DNA from 2 places in the Caloramator sp. E03 genome. Region 1 is predicted to be linked to the other one. Evidence: a T-box and tRNA genes for the amino acid it is inferred to sense, from the RefSeq annotation. Region 1 holds a T-box; the other holds one or more tRNA genes.
What was found. The T-box of region 1 lies ahead of ileS (isoleucine--tRNA ligase). A T-box ahead of a tRNA ligase gene usually reads a tRNA of that ligase, here a tRNA-Ile.

Region 1 (3,378 bases):
TAGGAGGAGTAAAATTGCAGTATATATTAATATCTGCTATAAGTAAATTAATTAACGTTATAGAAATATTGATTATAATTGATGTTATTTTATCCTTTATGGCTCCTCTAAGAAGTAATGAATTTATTAGACTTATTAGGTCTATTGTAAATCCTATATTAGATCCATGTTATAGGATTCAAAAATCTATAATTCCAAACCTGCCAATAGATTTTTCACCAGCTATAGCAATTTTCCTACTCGATATATTAAAAAAACTTATTATAAATATTTTGCTTACAATATATTAAGTTAAGGTGAAGATATGGATATAGAAAAGTACATTGCTAATACTTCGGAGAATAAACAGATTTATATGGAACTTTTAGATAAGGTAAAAAGAGCAAAGAAAAGTTTTAAGGATATTTATACAGATTTTTTATTTCCAGATAGTCAGGAGTTTTTAAAGCAGCTATGTAATGAGGAAGGACTGCATGTTTCTTTTATTGGAGGAAAAGGTGATTTTGAAAGGGCTGTTGGAGTTATAAGCTGTTATGAAGATATAGATTATAATCCTGTTGATGTTATAAAAATAAGCTGCAATTTTAAGTTTGAAAATCTGACACATAGGGATTTTTTGGGAGCTATACTTTCTCTTGGAATAAAAAGGGAAAAAATAGGGGATATAAATTTATATGAAGATGGTGCTGAAATCTATGTTCTCAAGGACATAAGTGATTATATAGTTATAAATCTAAACAAGATAAGGCATACAGGTGTAAAGATTAAAAAGATAGATTACGAAGATGCAAGAGAAAGAGTGCAGCAGTTTAGCGAAAAAGCTGTGAATGTAGCCTCTATGAGGCTTGATGCAATAGTTTCAGGAGCTATTAACTTATCAAGGGAAAAATCTTCTATTTTTATCAAAAATGGAAGTGTGAAGTTAAATTATTTAATATGTGATGATGCTTCGAAAAAAGTTAAAGAAGGGGATTTAATATCGGTTAAAGGTTATGGAAGATTTTTAATAGATAAAATAACAGGAACAACTAAAAAGGATAGAATAACTTTAATCATAAAAAAGTTTGTATAGGAGGTTAAAGCCATGACTATTACACCTAATGAAATAAGCAACAAGGAGTTTAAAAAGGTATTTAGAGGCTATGATATAGATGAGGTCGATGATTTTTTGGACCAGATATTAGAAGATTATGAAAAGCTATATAAAGAATGTATGACACAAAAAGAAAAGATAGCTGCGCTTAATGAAAAAATTGAACAGTATTCAAATATAGAGACAACTCTTCAAAGTACTTTGATTTTAGCCCAAGGAGCTGCAGATCAGGCAAAGGAAGCTGCAAAAAAGGAATCAGAGCTTATAATAAAAAATGCTCAGGAACAGGCAACAGATATTATAAACAAAGCTCAGCAGAATGTACTTCAAATAAATAAGGAATATGAGATTTTAAAACAGGAATATAATATGTTTAAATCAAGATTTAAAGCATTACTTGAGGCTCAGCTTGAAACTTTAGAAAAATCAGAAGTTGATTTACTTGCAAAAAGATAGTACATATTGACATATTTATTTATTTGTAGTATATTATTGCATAATGTTGAAAAACTATGACGGGGAAGAGTAAACATCTTGATGCCTTAAAGAGAGCAGGGTTAGGTGAAAGCCTGTAGGCTATATATATGTTGAAAATCGCCCCTAAGTTGCAGGCTGAATTTTTAGTAAGCTGTGCCGGCACATTTATTGCCGTTATCTAATTGAGTTATAAATATGGGTGGTACCGCGACAGACTTCTCGCCCCAGGGAGGAGTCTGTTTTTTTATTTTTGTAACAATTTACTCAGGAGGGATAAATATAATGGACTACAGTAAAACGCTAAATCTACCAAAAACTGATTTTGCAATGAGGGCAAATCTGCCACAAAAAGAACCAGGAATCTTAAAATTTTGGGAGGAAAATAAGATATATGAAAAAACGTTAGAGAAGAATAAAGGTCAAAAATCCTTTATTTTGCATGACGGACCTCCTTATGCAAATGGTGATATACATCTTGGTCATACATTAAATAAGGTTTTAAAAGATATAATCAATAAATACAAAGCAATAAGAGGCTATTATACACCTTATGTTCCCGGATGGGATACACACGGTCTTCCTATCGAGCTTCAAGCAATTAAAAAGCTTGGAATTAAAGCCCATGAGGTTGGACCTTTAAAGTTCAGAAAGATATGTAAAGAATATGCTCTTGATCAGGTTGCAAAGCAAAAGGAACAATTCAAAAGGCTTGGTGTAACAGGAGATTGGGATAACCCTTACCTTACTCTTGAGCCAAAGTTTGAAGCAAAACAAATAGAAGTATTTGGGAAGATGGCAGAGAAGGGGTATATATATAAGGGATTAAAACCTGTTTACTGGTGCCCATCCTGCGAAACTGCCCTTGCAGAAGCTGAAATTGAATATGCCGATGAAACCTCAAATTCAATATATGTTAAATTCAGAGTTAAAGATGATAAAGGATTATTTAAAAATCTTAATGTTGATTTAAATAATATTTATTATGTTATCTGGACTACTACAACTTGGACTATACCAGCAAACCTTGCAATATGTCTTGGTCCTGACTTTGAATATGTTCTTGCTAAATTTGATAATGAAGTATATATAGTTGCAAAAGAACTTCTTGATAACTTAAAAAAGGTTGCAAAACTCGAAGGGGAAGAGATAATAGCATCATTTAAAGGAAGTGAGCTTGAAGGACAGGTTGCAAAGCATCCTTTATATGATAGGGATTCAGTTATAATAGTTGGAGAGCATGTAACCTTAGAGTCTGGTACTGGATGTGTACACACAGCTCCAGGTCATGGTGAAGAAGACTTTATAATAGGACAAAAATACAACCTTGAAGTTTTAAATCCTGTAGATGGAAGAGGAAGATTTACAAAGGAAGCTGGAAAATACGAAGGATTGACATATAAAGAGGGTAATAAGGTAATTTTTGAAGATTTAAAAAATGAAGGGGCACTTCTTGCTGATGAAAAGATAACTCACTCCTATCCACACTGCTGGAGATGTAAAAATCCTATACTGTTTAGAGCTACTGAACAGTGGTTTGCATCTGTTGAAGACTTTAAGGATGAGGCTATTAATGCAATAAAGGAAGTAGAATGGCTACCAGCATGGGGTGAAGAAAGAATTTCTAATATGGTTGCTGAAAGAGCTGACTGGTGTATATCAAGACAGAGAATTTGGGGTGTTCCGATTCCTATATTCTACTGCAAAGATTGTGGAAAAGAGCTTATTACAAAGCAAACAATAAGCAGGGTGGCTGAAATATTCAGTGAAAAAGGCTCTGATGCATGGTATGAGCTTTCAGCTGAGGAACT
Region 2 (3,378 bases), 1.2 Mb from region 1:
ATGGGGAGCCCGTAAGGGTGAAGCAGCTGATTTCACACTGCCAAGAAAAGCCTCTATCGAGGGATGTGGTGCCCGTACCGCAAACCGACACAGGTAGGTGAGGAGAGAATCCTAAGACGAGCGAGAGAACCCTTGTTAAGGAACTCGGCAAATTGACCCCGTAACTTCGGGAGAAGGGGTGCTCTAGAGATAGAGCCGCAGAGAATAGGCCCAGGCAACTGTTTAGCAAAAACACAGGTCTCTGCTAAATCGCAAGATGATGTATAGGGGCTGACGCCTGCCCGGTGCTGGAAGGTTAAGGGGAAAGGTTAGCGCAAGCGAAGCTTTGAACCGAAGCCCCAGTAAACGGCGGCCGTAACTATAACGGTCCTAAGGTAGCGAAATTCCTTGTCGGGTAAGTTCCGACCCGCACGAATGGCGTAATGACCTGGGCACTGTCTCAACAAGGGACTCGGCGAAATTGTAGTACCGGTGAAGATGCCGGTTACCCGCGATTGGACGGAAAGACCCCGTAGAGCTTTACTGTAGCTTAGCATTGAGTTTCGGTATTGTCTGTACAGGATAGGTGGGAGACAGAGAAGGCAGGGCGTCAGCTTTGCTGGAGTCGACCTTGGGATACCACCCTGATGATACTGAAGCTCTAACCGGAGGCTTTGAATCAAGTCACGGGACATTGTTAGGTGGGCAGTTTGACTGGGGCGGTCGCCTCCTAAAGAGTAACGGAGGCGCCCAAAGGTTCCCTCAGTGCGGTTGGAAATCGCGCGGAGAGTGCAAAGGCAGAAGGGAGCTTCACTGTGAGAGAGACATCTCGAGCAGGGACGAAAGTCGGGCTTAGTGATCCGGTGGTACCGAGTGGAAGGGCCATCGCTCAACGGATAAAAGCTACCTCGGGGATAACAGGCTGATCTCCCCCAAGAGTCCACATCGACGGGGAGGTTTGGCACCTCGATGTCGGCTCGTCGCATCCTGGGGCTGAAGTAGGTCCCAAGGGTTGGGCTGTTCGCCCATTAAAGCGGCACGCGAGCTGGGTTCAGAACGTCGTGAGACAGTTCGGTCCCTATCCGTCGCGGGCGTAGGAAATTTGAGAGGAGCTGTCCTTAGTACGAGAGGACCGGGATGGACGAACCTCTGGTGCACCAGTTGTTCCGCCAGGAGCACAGCTGGGTAGCCATGTTCGGAAGGGATAAGCGCTGAAGGCATCTAAGCGCGAAGCCCACCTCAAGATGAGATTTCCCACCGTAAGGGTAAGACCCCTTGAAGAACACAAGGTTGATAGGCCAAAGGTGTAAGCGCCGTGAGGCGTTCAGCTGATTGGTACTAATAGGTCGAGGGCTTGATCAATAATTTGCTGTGCAGTTTTGAAAGAATTAATCTGGTGGTTAGGCATCCGGGGTAACACCCGTTCCCATTCCGAACACGAAGGTTAAGCCCGGGTGCGCCGATGATACTAAGCTGGAGACGGCTTGGAAAAGTAGGTGTCTGCCAGATAATTGGGCCTTTAGCTCAGCTGGCTAGAGCAACCGGCTCATAACCGGTCGGTCCGGGGTTCGAATCCCTGAAGGCCCACCAATTTTATATATTTTCGTGGGGGTATAGCTCAGTTGGGAGAGCACCTGCCTTGCAAGCAGGGGGTCAAGAGTTCGAATCTCTTTATCTCCACCATTTTAATTTGGTGGTTAGGCATCCGGGGTAACACCCGTTCCCATTCCGAACACGAAGGTTAAGCCTGGGTGCGACGATGATACTAAGCTGGAGACGGCTTGGGAAAGTAGGTGTCTGCCAAATAAAAAATACTCTAAGATTTTCTTAGGGTATTTTTTATTTATATAAATGTTATAAAGTGCAGAAAAAAAGCCAGGGGGTTCACCTGGCTAAGGTCAGTTAATAGGGTTCAATCATGGGGATATGTTATATGAAAGGGCTCTTATTTGCTAAATAAACTTCTAACTACTATAAGTATATCATATTTAAAATTATATTTGCAATATATAAAGTTCAAAATCTTTATAATATTATATCCTATTACAAATTATAAATAATTATAAACAAAAATAGTAATATAGCATAACACATATAATGCTGCTTATGAATCCAATGAAAATACAAATATATTTTGATTTTCTATTAGATTTACGGTTATTTATTATAAGCAATGATATTATAAAGCCTATTGGAATAGGAACTTTGTTATTTATATAAACAAAAATACCTGATAATATAAAATACACAAATATTTTTATTATGAAACATTCTTCTTCAGATCTCTTATATTTTTGTGATATAATTGTTACAATAATAAAAGTTATAGCAATAAGACATGTAAGGATTATCATAATTTCACCCCAAAAAAATATATTAAAGTTTAAGCTTTATTAGAAGGTGAAAATGTGTATAATATGAATGAATTAACAGAGATAATAAATAAATGTAGAAGATGTTCTTTGCATAGTAAAAGAAAAAATGTTGTTGTTGGAGAAGGCAACATAGATGCAAAAATAATGTTTATAGGTGAGGGGCCAGGGGAAGAGGAGGATAATACAGGTAGACCTTTTGTAGGTAGGGCTGGTCAGCTTTTAACGAGAATGATTGAGGCAATTGAACTAAAAAGGGAAGATGTTTATATTGCAAACATAGTAAAATGTAGGCCTCCTAATAATAGAGTTCCTTTAGAAGAAGAAGCCATAAAGTGCCTACCATATTTAAGATATCAAGTTGCAATTGTAAGACCAAAGATTATAGTTTGTCTTGGTGCAACCTCAGCAAAGTATATAATAAGCAGGGAAATTAGAATAACTAAAGATAGAGGAGTTTGGTATCAAAAAGGTAATTTTTATATAATCCCAACATATCATCCTTCAGCTCTTTTAAGGGATCCAAGTAAAAAAAAGGATTCATGGGAAGATTTTAAAAATATTAGGGATAAACTTAAAAAATTGTGATATGCCTTTCATATTATGTGAAAGGTTTTTTTAATGCAGTATATTTTGATAAATATAGTTAAAAATAAAATAGGAGGGATGATATTGTATAAAGTGATAGGTGTAAAACATGATGATAAAGGAGAAATAGTAGCTTATAAATTAGATAATGGTAAAATAATATCAAAGGAGGAAGGTATAATTTATGCTGAAAATGGTCAGATAGCTAATGTGAGAGTTGGGGTTTCAAAAAAAGGTGAAAAGTATTTAAGAAGTCTTCCTGATGGTAATGAAGAAAATAATTTAGATAATTTACCAGAGATAAGGTAGGTGTTTTTTTGAAAGACTTAAAAGTAGAAAAGATAATAAAAGATGGTACAAAGAACATAATAGGTTATGAACTAAATACAGGTTCTATAATTGATAATGAGCAAGCAGTTTTTATGATTAAAAAAGGTGA

Region 2: it encodes a tRNA-Ile, which carries the amino acid that the T-box ahead of ileS (isoleucine--tRNA ligase) is inferred to sense. The anticodon was not compared.

The regions. Positions count from the first base shown of each region.
Region 1 covers NZ_CP040093.1:367,027-370,404, reverse strand. The annotation lists gene FDN13_RS01980 (cell division protein SepF) at 1-3, shown strand, start outside; gene FDN13_RS01975 (YggT family protein) at 15-290, shown strand; gene FDN13_RS01970 (RNA-binding protein) at 305-1,072, shown strand; gene FDN13_RS01965 (DivIVA domain-containing protein) at 1,085-1,549, shown strand; T-box leader at 1,597-1,800, shown strand; gene ileS (isoleucine--tRNA ligase) at 1,853-3,378, shown strand, end outside.
Region 2 covers NZ_CP040093.1:1,535,446-1,538,823, reverse strand. The annotation lists rRNA gene FDN13_RS07640 (23S ribosomal RNA) at 1-1,341, shown strand, start outside; rRNA gene rrf (5S ribosomal RNA) at 1,372-1,488, shown strand; tRNA gene FDN13_RS07630 (tRNA-Ile) at 1,493-1,569, shown strand; tRNA gene FDN13_RS07625 (tRNA-Ala) at 1,587-1,662, shown strand; rRNA gene rrf (5S ribosomal RNA) at 1,669-1,785, shown strand; gene FDN13_RS07615 (uracil-DNA glycosylase) at 2,388-2,939, shown strand; gene FDN13_RS07610 (DUF3892 domain-containing protein) at 3,033-3,248, shown strand; gene FDN13_RS07605 (DUF3892 domain-containing protein) at 3,257-3,378, shown strand, end outside.